Regions from separate parts of the Sphaerochaeta pleomorpha str. Grapes genome, predicted to be linked through region 1. Evidence: riboswitches for the same ligand, from Rfam matches in the RefSeq annotation. Region 1 holds a riboswitch; each other region holds the start of a gene.
What was found. Region 1 has a riboswitch for cobalamin ahead of SPIGRAPES_RS06850 (TonB-dependent receptor plug domain-containing protein). Riboswitches for the same ligand answer to the same signal wherever they lie in the genome.

Region 2: another riboswitch for cobalamin. It lies ahead of SPIGRAPES_RS09505 (ribonucleoside triphosphate reductase); the one in region 1 lies ahead of SPIGRAPES_RS06850 (TonB-dependent receptor plug domain-containing protein).
Region 3: another riboswitch for cobalamin. It lies ahead of SPIGRAPES_RS01505 (ABC transporter substrate-binding protein); the one in region 1 lies ahead of SPIGRAPES_RS06850 (TonB-dependent receptor plug domain-containing protein).

What each region holds. Positions count from the first base shown of each region.
Region 1 is NC_016633.1:1,488,514-1,492,664, reverse strand. It holds gene SPIGRAPES_RS06855 (MotA/TolQ/ExbB proton channel family protein) at 1-236, opposite strand, end outside; gene SPIGRAPES_RS06850 (TonB-dependent receptor plug domain-containing protein) at 238-2,145, opposite strand; cobalamin riboswitch at 2,238-2,417, opposite strand; gene SPIGRAPES_RS06845 (hypothetical protein) at 2,487-3,071, opposite strand; gene SPIGRAPES_RS06840 (hypothetical protein) at 3,446-3,982, opposite strand.
Region 2 is NC_016633.1:2,108,376-2,112,526, forward strand. It holds gene SPIGRAPES_RS09505 (ribonucleoside triphosphate reductase) at 1-1,769, opposite strand, end outside; cobalamin riboswitch at 1,836-2,018, opposite strand; gene jag (RNA-binding cell elongation regulator Jag/EloR) at 2,139-2,846, opposite strand; gene yidC (membrane protein insertase YidC) at 2,910-4,151, opposite strand, start outside.
Region 3 is NC_016633.1:323,505-327,655, forward strand. It holds gene SPIGRAPES_RS01500 (FecCD family ABC transporter permease) at 1-630, opposite strand, end outside; gene SPIGRAPES_RS01505 (ABC transporter substrate-binding protein) at 627-1,544, opposite strand; cobalamin riboswitch at 1,600-1,773, opposite strand; gene rnhA (ribonuclease HI) at 1,828-2,283, shown strand; gene SPIGRAPES_RS01515 (chromate transporter) at 2,255-2,845, shown strand; gene SPIGRAPES_RS01520 (chromate transporter) at 2,842-3,384, shown strand; gene SPIGRAPES_RS01525 (tetratricopeptide repeat protein) at 3,371-3,955, opposite strand; gene SPIGRAPES_RS01530 (uracil phosphoribosyltransferase) at 3,952-4,151, opposite strand, start outside.

The sequences.
Region 1 (4,151 bases):
ATACCCGTTACGGTTCCCAAAAATCCAATAACCGGGCTGATCATGGCGATGAGGTCTAGAATCGAAAGCGGGTTTTCGAGTTTTGCCTTGGTTTCCTTTTCCCCGTTTCGATAGAGCATGACAAGCGTTATCGCCCGCTGTGCTGCTACCACCAAGGTGATGACCAGGAGGGCAAAGAGCGGCCACATGACCGCTCCTCCCTTTTGTAAGAGTGAAAGTAGATTGGTTGCTTCCATCTTAGAAATTCCAGCTTCCACCGAGACGGACCTTCATCTTGGGCATCGGGTAACCGCTATATAACTCATAGGACGTATTAAGCAGGTTGTCGATAGCAATATAGGTTTTTAGATTTTCAGTAACCTGGGCGTTTGCACTGAGGTTCAGCAACACGATTGCATCGGAGTACGTGGTTTTCCCAAGGTATTCGCCTGACAGCACCACATCATAGATGTTCTGTGTGTAAGAAACAGAGGCTTTTGCCGTATGTTTTCGCACCGAGGAGACCTCGATATTGTCCGAAAGGGTCTGCCCGTTGGAAAGGTCGAAACTTTTGTTGTACTGGTAACTGGACTGTAAGGCAAACATTGCATTGATTGTCCATTCCACACTCTGCTCTGTTCCGAAATAGACGCTATGGGCAATGTTATAAGGGATGTAATTGTCATTGGGGTCCCCCGCGATTGCATCGTAGATATTCCTTCCAAACAGGGATCCCTCGTAGGAAAGAGGACCGTTCGTATAGGATGCCCCCAAATCTCCATTGATACCTTTTTCAGTCTTTAAATCAGGATTTCCATGGTAACCCCAGTCGTCTGGCCAGTACATCTGGCTGAACGTGGGAACATTTTCCGCATAGCTTACCGTTGCCTTGAGAGACGTTGTATCAAGGATTGCATAGATTACACCAAGGGAAGCATTGGGTGACACTTGGTTCGTGTCGCTGATATAGGCAATGTTGACACTTGGATGCAATGAGACAAGGCCAGTGGGCAGGTAGATGCTTCCATTGGCATAGATCGATGGAATGAACCGTCCTTCCTTCCCGATCTTGGTGCTGTCAACATAGTCCAAGGTGCCGTCAATCCCTGAGGTAAGGGAGTAGTTTTCTCCAAGGTCCCAGTTCTGTTCCACCTGGGTGTAGGCTTTATGCTTGTTATGGGTACTGTCCCCATTGATCGCATCATGGAAAAACGTTCTTGCAAAGGTATAGCTGACAACAGCTTTTACACTCTCGACTGGGTCAAATCCCAAATTAGAGAACGTAAAGTCATTGTTTGTGGTTGCCTGGAAATCATTTTGATAGGTATCCGCAGAAGGCCAGGATGTTGATCCCGGTACTCCAAGGTTCTGGTAAAAAGCCATATTGTTCGACTTGAATGCAATATTCTCACCTACATTCCCATCGAGGTTCACACTCCCATGCATATTCTTTACCCCTGCATTTTCCCTGAGGGCCCTGTCAGTAGAGGTATCATAGGTATAGGCATTCTGTGCCACGATACCACCGAGGTTTGCAGAAACACCAAGGCCGTTGAGGTTGTTGGAGTAAGAGAGGTCGAGTTTCTGGCTGTCTGTCAGTGAGGCCCAATTCCTCACATCAGATGAACCATACGAAAGAGGAAGGAATGACCCGTTCTCAAACGAGAGGGTATACGGCTTCTCCGTTACAGTCCCCTTTTTGGTAATTAGGTTTACCATGCCGCCGATGGCATTGGTCCTTGCAAGGTTTCCTGCACCGCTTTTGATGATTTCGATGTGATCGATCATATTGAGGGGAATGGAGGAAAGGTCATAGGTTCCCTGGTGCGCCGAAGTAAGGGGGACCCCATCGAGATATACTGCTGTTTTGTCTGAGCTAGCTCCCCGAATCTGGACGTTCTGTGCGGCACCTAAAGCCCCATAGGAGGAAAAGGTTGTTCCTATCGCCTTGTTTACCAGTTCTGCGGTAGTCTCAGCATTGTATGCTTTGATCTCCTCGCTAGTGATAGTAGTGACGCTTGAGGAGCTGTTTGTTTCTGCTTCTGCGAGGGCTTCGTCAGAGATGACGAGTTCGTAGGCAGTTCCGATGTCAGTGTAATCTTGTGCGGCAAGCGTTGTAAAAACTGCAAGCAGCAAGACCAGGGAGAAGATTCCGCGCTTCTTCATGAAGGGCCTCCAGAAAAAATATATGCTTTCTTCGTGGAGGTATAGTGCGAAAACAGGAATAGTCCTGGGATGCTGTCTCTTTTTCCACGAAGAATTTCAATCTGGAAACGTCTCCTGACTTACGATTCTTCTTACTAGCAGACCTTCTCATCCTTGGGACAATGGTAAACTCTGTTTTCATCATCGATTACAGTGGCGGGACCGTCGGGGAATCACACCCCGTTCCGTTTTTCCAGAACCAGCAACCCCATGCTAGTGCAAGTTCCTTCCTTGGTCAACAGATAAGAAACGGCTACCAAAAAGAGGGTAGCCGTTTATAAGACAGTGTAGGAACTATTTTTTTAAATAGATGCGTAGTTGAAGGTGACCGTTCCCGAATAGGTATCCTCAAGTGCTGCCTCATAGGATGTATCTTCTAAGTCAATTGCTAGGGGATAGGAAAAAACTTTCAGATGGCCCCATCCATTACCGTTTCCATTGTCGTTTCCATGGCCATTTCCATACCCATCGGTAAGGACATTGTTCGTGTTGGATGATGCATTTGTAGTGAAGGTGACATCGTTAGTACCTTCATCCAAGTAGACTGTATAATCAATTTTTGCCGAGTTGTTTTCTGAGGTTAATGGGGTGGCGGTCATTGTGATGGTGAAGTTTGAATGTTTGTTGGTTTTGACATGGACATATGCGATTACTCCGGTTTTCCCCGATCCCAGAATTACATATTTGGTAAAAGGCGTGACAGAATCGAAATCCTTCCTGTCTATGCTTGAATGGGTTGCGTCGGTTATCTTGATATTGCTTTCTTCTTGTATTGTTGCAGAAATGGTTAACTTAGCGCTAGAAGTAGTTGCTGTTCCATCAGCGGCAAATAGTGAGAGTGAACAGAGAATAGCTATCGATACTATGATTGCAAAAAGCCTTTTCATTTTTTTCTCCGTATGTAATCGCTTCAAGCGAATTATCTTTGAATACGTATATAGAATGTAACCGTTGGAAACATATGTCAATAGAAAGATATATTAATAGTGAATAAAACAGAAAAAAAATATGTAGGAAAGTATAAAGTTATATAGTGAAAAGAAGTGAAAAAAAATTGTTATGACAAACATGTTACATAACTTCAGAAAAAAATAGCATAATGGATTAATATTCTTGTAAATAACTTGAAAATACTGCTGGTTTTTCGATTAATCCTGATTTCTGCACGGAGTTCTTACTTTTCATGAACTTCTGATAAGGAAAGAAGAAGAAAAGCTCCTCTTTTCAAGAGAAGCTTTCTGGGTAAAAATGGTTACCCTGGTTAATTTGCTTTGTAGGTGAAGGTAACAGTTCCGGTGTAGGTTCCTTCCAAGGCAGCTGCATATTGATCATCATTGATATCGATTGAGATCGGATAACTGAAAGCGGAAAGGCCTGTTATTCCTGGCTTTATTTCTACGAAGGGGAGACTTGTCGGTTTTGATGCGTACGTGAAGGTTTCATTCATTGAAATCTTGTAATCGATTTCATAGTTTTTGTCAGCATTTACCAAAGGGGTAGCTGAAACATAGATTGAAAAACCCGTTCTCCTGTTGGTAAGGATGCTCAACCAAGCGATGTCCGCGACTTCTTCTGCGCTGCTGATTTCTTCCAGATTTTCGTTGTCGGCAGCTCCATTGAATAGGTCGATACTAGGAGTTTCGGGGGTGAATGGAGACGCAGTCAGTTTCATCATGTTGATACCCAAGATTTCGGCAGATAGGGTAAGGCTCGCATCTGCAGTTGTCTCAGAACCAGCAAACAAGCTTACCGTAGTTACTAAAGCAATCAGGATAAGAACTATGAAGGGTTTTTTCATGGTAGTATTCCTTTAGGAGTGTAGGCTCCTGTGCAAGATTTTAGAACAGTGCACTTTCCCTGAGCACGGTTGTATCATTAAAGAGAAAAAGGTCTTCTATTAACAGCTATAGCTAAACGTATAATACTAAATTAACTATAAACAACAAATCAAGATACATAGTCACTAA
Region 2 (4,151 bases), 620 kb from region 1:
TGGAGGGCATCCTGTTTTTCCATTGTCTCGAAAATATCATCTGTATATCCGACAGGCAACTGGGTTGAATTTGTGTAATAGGGGATTTCGTCACCCGCTGTGATAATCTCGGGATATTGTTTCTTGTCGAGACTTGCCAGATGATAGCTGGTACCCTCAGCAGGAGTTGCCTCAAGGTTATAGTAATGTCCGGTAAGGTTCTGATAGGATTGAATCGTCTCTCGGAGCAAGGCAAGTGTCCTTAAGGCAAACTGCTGTCCTGATTCCGTGGTAAGGCTCCCCTCATCACCAAAAAGGTTCAATCCCGCTTCCTCCATACCGACCAACCCAATGGTGCTGAAATGGTTTGCCCACCAGCAACCTTCCCTGTCTTTGATGTCCGACAGGTACCGCTGGCTAAAAGGATACATTCCCCTTGCAGTCTCCAGCTCGATCACCTTTCTTTTCAACTCGAGGCTTTCTCGGGCTAAATCGGCAAGCTGCACCAGTTTTTCCCTGAATGCAAGTTCATTCTTTGCTTCATAGGCAAGACGTGGGAGATTCAAGGTCACTACACCCACAGACCCTGTGAGGGGATTGGAACCGAATAAACCTCCCCCTCTCTTGCGGAGCTCAGAGGTGTCGAGGCGAAGCCGACAACACATGGAAAGGGCATCTTCGGGGGAAAGGTCGCTATTGATATAATTTGAAAAATACGGGATCCCATACTTGCAGGTCATTTCCATAATGGCATCTGCAACACATCCGTCCCAGGAAAAATCCTTGGTTATGTTGATTGTAGGGATGGGGAAGGTAAAAACCCTTCCACTTGCATCGCCATCCATCATCACCTCACAGAACGCAAGATTGAACATATCCATTTCTGGCTGGAAATCGCCATAGGTTTCCGCTTGGGCGATTCCACCGATGATTACACTCTGGTCCTTCAAGGTGGAAGGAACTTTAAGGTCGAAGGTAAGGTTGGAAAACGGACACTGGAAACCAACCCTGGTAGGGACATTGAGATTGAATACAAATTCCTGGAGGGCCTGCTTTACCTCCTTTTTTGAAAGTCCGTCATAGCGGATAAAAGGAGCGCAGTAGGTATCGATGGAAGACCAAGCCTGGGCCCCTGCACTTTCCCCCTGGGTCGTGAAGGTAGAGTTGACTATTTGGCCTAAAAACGAACGAAGGTGTTTTGCTGGTTTTGAAGAAACCTTGCCACTGATTCCCCCGAAACCCATCGAGAGAAGCTGTCTGAGATCCCAGCCACAACAATAGGGCCCAAAAAAACCAAGGTCATGGATATGGAAGGCGCCTTGCACATGGGCTTCCCTGATTGACTGGGGATACACCTCATGAAGCCAATATTGTTTGGTAAAGGTTTCCCTGATGTAATTGTTCATCCCGTTGACCGATTTCCTGGTGTTGGCATTTTCCTTGATCAACCAGTTCTCGTCATCAAGATAGGAACGGAACAGGTTTGTAGTGGCATCTACAAGTACCTGGCCTTCCCTGATTTTTCTTCGTTGTTCACGATAGAGAATATAAGCCTTTGCGGTGCTGGCTGCATCGCTTTCGATAAGCTGTTCTTCTACCAAGTCCTGGATGGTTTCGACATCAACATGGTCTTTGCCCAGTAGGTTTGCCTTATGCAGAACCTTTTGTGCAAGAAAATCCGCATCAACTGTTTCACCGGACGCTTTTGCAGCCTTTCCAATTGCAAGGGAAATTTTCTGTCCATCGCAGAAAACAACCTGCCCGTCTCGCTTAACAACATGGGTAAGCATGGGTTCCTCCTGCCGTGACACAGGACAGACGTGGATACAGGTATCCACGCCGTTGTCATGCATCGTGACGGCGTGTCTGCATAGGGAGGTCTTCTGGCTCAGGTTCCTCAAATTTGGCTTCCTTCCCAGATTTCTCCAGTGGTTCTTGCCAAATTCTCACCTTTACAGCGGCGGGACCGCGTGGGCATTCATACCCAACTTCCCTTTTCCTATACACACAACATATAGTGTTTTGTAATCAAATATACGCTATTAACAGTAGCTTGTCTGGTATCCTTTGTCAATTGAGTTTTTTAAGGACAGCGCTTAATCGCAAAACAAGCGATGCTCTCGCATCGCTTGCCTGTATCGTTCGGAAGATTTTGAAGCTTATTGCATCATGGGAATTCCGTTATCCCTTTTACTGGAAATACGAATCTGTTTGTAAAGGCCATCGCCTTCGCTCTTTGTATCCACTCCGCCGAAATCATTGAGAGCTGTATGTACAAGTCTCCTTTCATACGGGTTCATGGGTTCAAGCAAACGACTTCTTCCGCTTTTTTTGACCTGTTCAGCCGTTTTAAAGGCCATTCTGATCAACTGTTCCTCATGTCTCATCCTATAGTTTTCACTATCGACAACAATCTTCTGGTCTGGATCGATCTGCCCTGCAAATACATTTGCCAGTAACTGGATTGCATCAAGGTTCTTTCCCTTGCGTCCGATAATGATACTGGAATTCTCACTATCGATATTCAGTCCAAGCTTTCGTTCTTTGCGGAAACCAACCGTAACCGACGCTTCATAGCCCATCTTCTGGATCATGGTAGAAACAAAATCGATAACCTTCTGTTCCAGTTCACTATTGATTGGGGCATCCCCTTGGGCGATATCTGCAACCGGACGGTTGTACATCTGGTTTTCAAGGCCATTGCCTTCATCAAAGTGAATCCTGATCTTTACATTGCTTTTTTTGAAAAGTCCCTTTCTGACGGGCTCGACGATTTCTACATCGAAATCTTCACGTTCGATATGCAATTCTTCAATTGCTTTCGCAATTGCGTCCTGCTCGGTACGTCCTTCGAATTCTTTCATCATATATTATCTCCGTATTGGGAGGGACAACCCCTCCCAGTGTTAAAAATTTCTTTTGGAACGGGGCTACCTCCGTTTTCCCTTGGAACCTTTGTTCGTGGGAAATTGTTTTACTTTGCTTGGCTCTGGTGCCTTTTCGATTTCATTCTTCCGTTTATGGTTGGTATACATCTGTTGAAAAATGGAAAGGGCGTTCATTACCGACCAATACAGGATCAACCCAGAAGGTGCACTATAAAGGACAAAGAAGAACATGAGAGGCATACCATAGGTCATGAATTTCATCATACCCTGCTGGGATCCTGCCGTACTTGCATTCTGGGTAATCTTCATGGAGTAAATCATACTGACCGTGTAGATTATCGGAAGAAGGTGCAATTCGTTTCCAATGAAAGGAATGGTAAAGGGGAACATGAATACCGTATCAGGCATGGACAAATCTGGAATCCAACCGGGGATAAACATGGCACCGCGCAACTCAAAGTGTTTGTTGAGCAACCCATAGAAAGCAATCAGGATAGGGAACTGGACCAACATGGGAAGACAACCGCCCATTGGGTTGATTTTTTCCTTCTTGTAAAGGGCTGCAGTCTCTTCATTCTGCTTAGCAGGATTATCCGGGTACTTTGCCTTGATTTCTTCCATTTTCGGACCGAGGGCGGACATCTTTGCAGTAGAGTCCATACCTTTTTTTGAAATCGGGTACAGTACCAGCTTCAAAAGGAAAGTCAAGATAATGATACCGACACCATAGTTGGGAATTATCTTGTAGAACCAGTTGAGGAGGATCTTCAAAAAATTCTCCAGCCATCCAAGCCAGGAGCTGCTATCGAGTGCCTGCTCAAGGTCTAGGTTTGCAACCTTGAAGCTGTTTGAATCAGCATCATTGTAGATAACCATATCTGCCTTGAGCTGGGGCCCTGCATAGAACCTGAAGGTATCGTTCTGAGAAGAACTCTTGATTGCCGGTCTGGAGAAATACATATTTGATTGCATAGCTATGGAACCTGTCGAGTCCTCGTTGAGACTCAACTGGTAAGAAGCTGCATCAGGAATTGCAATCATGGAGAAATACTTACCTGCCAGGGCAACCCAGGAAAGGGGTTTTGAAGTAGTATAGTTTCCATTGCTGAGTTTGATTTGTTTCTTTTTCGCAGAACCGTCTTCCTTGATATAGAATCTCCGATAATTGTAATTGTTATTGGGGAGACTGCTGAAGGAGGGGCCTATCTGGGGTTCAAACCCAAGGGTATAGGCAAAATTCTCATAGGACAAAGGAATTGATTTGTTTTCGCTGTTTACCAAGGC
Region 3 (4,151 bases), 1.2 Mb from region 1:
CATATCCAAATCCCTATGCCTGATATATAAGGGGATGATGCAGATCAAAGAACAAACAAAGGTAAAACCTACCTGCGACCAGGTGCTGGATGAAAAACTTCCCAGGGTCCAGAATAGGATCCGGTCATACTGTTCATGGTTGAGAAACATCAACAGTGTCATACCTGCAGATAAGATATAGTTTGCAGCGACCCCGGTAAGGATCAAGGTGGTCTGGCTGACCTTTGTATGGGAACCGATCAGGAAAATGAAAAGGGTGGTGAGCAAGGCTCCTAGCAAGGCAGAGAAGGGGAGTCCCAACACCGAGGCATACCCAAGTGTTATGGCTAGGGCGACCCCAAAGGAAGCTCCGCTCGAAACACCTAAAACAAAGGGGTCAGCCATAGGGTTTCTCAGTGCAGATTGGAAAACCGCACCGGAACTTCCCAGAATGGTCCCGCAGAAAATTGCAGCCAGGACTCTGGGAAGGCGAAGATTGAAAATGATATAAGGAAAGGAAGGGTCTGTCTCATTTCCCAGAAACGTTGCCAAGGTATCAGCAAAGGAAATTTTCGCTGGTCCCAACGTGAGAGATGTAAAACCTAACAGAATGATACAAAACGTAAAGATGGTGGAAAGATGACGTTTCAAAGGGATACCTCAGGGTGGATAGCCTTTGTCAGGGCTATCAGTGCATCGGCGCTCCGGGGTCCCTGCCTGCTCAGCATGTCAGAGTCGACTAGAATAAATGCACCTTTTTTGGTTGCAGACAAATCGCTGTAGGGTTTTGTCGTTGAAAAGAGGGAGAGGGTTTCCTCTGCCGTTTCTCCCCACCTTGGGCTGACAATGATCAAATCGGGATTCTGCTTTACCAGTAATTCCTTGCTATAGGTCCATTTTGTAGCATCCTGGGCAATGTTTATTGCCCCAGCCATGGTAATCATCTGGCTGATAAAGGTATCGCCGGTGGCAGTCCCGTCGAAAGAACCGAAATCGACCATATAATATACCCGGGGTTTACTGAGGTCCTTGCTAGCTTCCAATACTTTTGCAACGTTTCGTTTCATGGAATCGACTAGGCGTTGTCCCTCTGCTTCCTTTCCTATAATCAAGGCAATGTCTTCGATCAAAGCATACGTTCCCTCAAAGGATTCCTGCTTATTGATGCACACTACCTTAATGGAAGCTTTCTGCAGAGCTGTGATCAGCTGGTCGCTTACGAAGGAACTTGCAAGTACCAAATCAGGTCTCAATGCTATGAGTTTTTCAACCGAAGGGTTGTACAGTGTCCCGATACTTGGCAAAGAAGCAACCTCAGCAGGAAAATTGCAATAATCAGTCCTGCCTACAAGCCGGTCAAGTGCTCCCAAAGCTGCTACTGTCTCTGTGACATTCGGGGCCAGGCTTACAATCCTCATTGGTGTTGGTAAAAGAGCTATCTCGTTGCCAAGGCTGTCAATGTACGTCTGTCCTACATTTTTCACCTCTGCCTGAGGTTGTGAGAACAGCGCCAGGTTGCTACTCAACAAGGCTATGCAGATAATCAATAGTTTGCATTTTTTCATAAGGCCCCTTTGGAATAACGGGCATGAACCATACCCAAGCCTATACTCCGTAGGCTTTTCGTAAAAATCTGCGTCAGGTCTCCTGGCTTAGGCATACTCAGAATCTACGACTTCCCGCATCATGCAGTGTCTTTGGTGTAGATTCCCAGCCTTTACAGTGGCGGGACCGCAGGGGCTTTTACCCCTTTCCCTTGGCGTCAGACACCTTATCCTACGATTGTACCATCATGGTGTCAAGCTAATCAGGTTGACCAGAATAAAACCGTAGGATACTATCGCCTTTATGGAATATGCACAGATAGAAATCTATACTGATGGTGGTTGTAGCGGCAATCCCGGTCCTGGTGGCTGGGCTTATGTACTTCGAGCCGATGGCGTTTTTGAAAAAGAGGCCAGTGGCGGATCAAAGGCTACCACCAATAATCGAATGGAACTGACAGCGGTCATCGAGGCTTTGAAGGCCTGTCTTTCCTATAACCCTAAAAAAGTAATCATCAATACCGACAGCCAGTATGTGCGAAATGGGATTACCTCCTGGATTGCCAAGTGGAGAACAAACGGATGGCGTACCGCTTCCAAGGAACCAGTAAAGAACAAAGAATACTGGGTTGCATTGGATACGTTGAACCAACAGCTTCCTGTCACCTACAATTGGGTAAAAGGACATGCTGGCATTGAATTGAATGAACGGTGTGATTCTCTTGTGCGCAATGAAATGGATGCAATTCTCCGGGGGTAGTTCCATGGATTCTGAAAAACCTAGTCTCTGGTCCCTGTATATTTCTTTCGTGAAAATCGGGGGGCTTACCTTTGGCGGAGGGTTGGCCATGCTTCCTATGCTCCAAAAAGAAGTAGTTGAGAAACACCATTGGGCAACCGAAGATGATTTGCTCGATTGCTATGCAGTAGGGCAATGTACCCCGGGGATCATCGCGGTCAATACTGCGACCATGCTAGGCTATAGAAAGCGAGGTATCCTGGGGGGAATCGTCGCCACTTTGGGGGAAGTAACCCCCTCGCTGGTAATCATTACCTTTCTTTCTGCCTTATTAAAGCAGCTTGAAGGGAACCTAATCATGGAGCAGGCTTTTACGGGGATCAGGGTAGCAGTCTGCGTCTTGATAGCGCAAGCAATTTTGAAACTCTACAAGAAAAGCATTATCGACATTCCTACCATCATACTCTGTGCCCTAACAATCATAGGAACTGTTTTTTTAGGTTTTTCCCCTATATGGTTCATTTTTCTGGGTATAACCTATGGTCTTTTGGTGCAAAAACTGAAAAGAGGTAAGGCAAAATGATTTTTTTGAGTCTCTATTTTGCATTTTTTAAGATCGGCCTGTTTGCCATCGGAGGCGGCCTTGCAACCTTGCCCTTTCTCTATGACCTTGCAGAGACCCATCCTCTTTGGCTGACTGCCAAAGACATTGCCGATATGATAGCAATCTCTGAATCAACGCCAGGACCTATCGGTATCAACATGGCAACCTACGCCGGATACTTGACTGCAGGTCCTTTGGGCGGCATTATCGCAACACTGGGTGAAATAACCCCCAGTATCATCATAATCATCGTCATTGCAAGGTTTCTAAGCAAATTCGACCAGAACAAGTATGTCAAAGATGCTTTCTACGGATTACGCGCGGCGGTAATCGGCCTCATTGTGTACGGAGGTTCAAAAGTATTTCTTGTAACGTTATTCCACGGTACCCACCTGCAATACAAAGAGGCAATACTGTTTGTCGTCTTATTTATCCTTGCTCAGAAAGGCAAGAAAGTGCATCCGTTAATCTGGATTCTCATCGCAGCAATCGCTGGAATAGTGTTTAAACTTCAGTAACAGAGTCAAGATAGGCTTCGATCAAGGAATAGGTGTTTTTTTCTCCCTCCAGGATTGCCAGAGTCGAGATAGCCCTTTCCACTTCTTCCTGTCGTTCCAGCAGAAAAGTAGCTTCACTTCGTGCAACGTCTTCGAATCCTTGCTCGAGGGCAAATTCCATCACTGTTGCCCTCAGTGCATAATCCCCTGCATCAAGGCTGATTATTTGCCGGTAAACCTGAAACGCTTCGTCAGTTTTCTTCAATTTTATGAGGGCTGCCGCTTTCGCTTTCAAGAACCGAAGCTTGGCGGGATAAGAATTGAAAGAAACATCACACAGGGTAATTGCATTTTCATATGCACCGCTGGCAAGCAAAACGAGGACCTTGTTATACAGGACCTCGCTGTCTTGCGCATCGATAGCAAGTGCTTTGTCAAAAGCATCCAATGCCATCTCATATTCTCCATTGTCGAGATATACAGTCCCAAGTTCCTTGAGTGCAGCCAGGTCTTTTTCATTTTTCCCCAGACCGGTTGCACAGGAAGCGAGACAAAGTATGCAGACAATGGAGACTATGAAATACTTTTTCACCTTCCGAGTACCGTCTGTTCGATTTCCTTGACCTGTGAGCGGTACAGATTGGTAATCGAAGAACCATAGTCGGCAACAAGCTGGATCATGTTCCGGGGATTGTCTATCCCGTCTTTTCCGTTCAACCTATCGCCTGCATCACCGAGACCGGGAAGAATATAGGCAGCTTCGTTGAGTACAGGGTCCATCCAAAGCG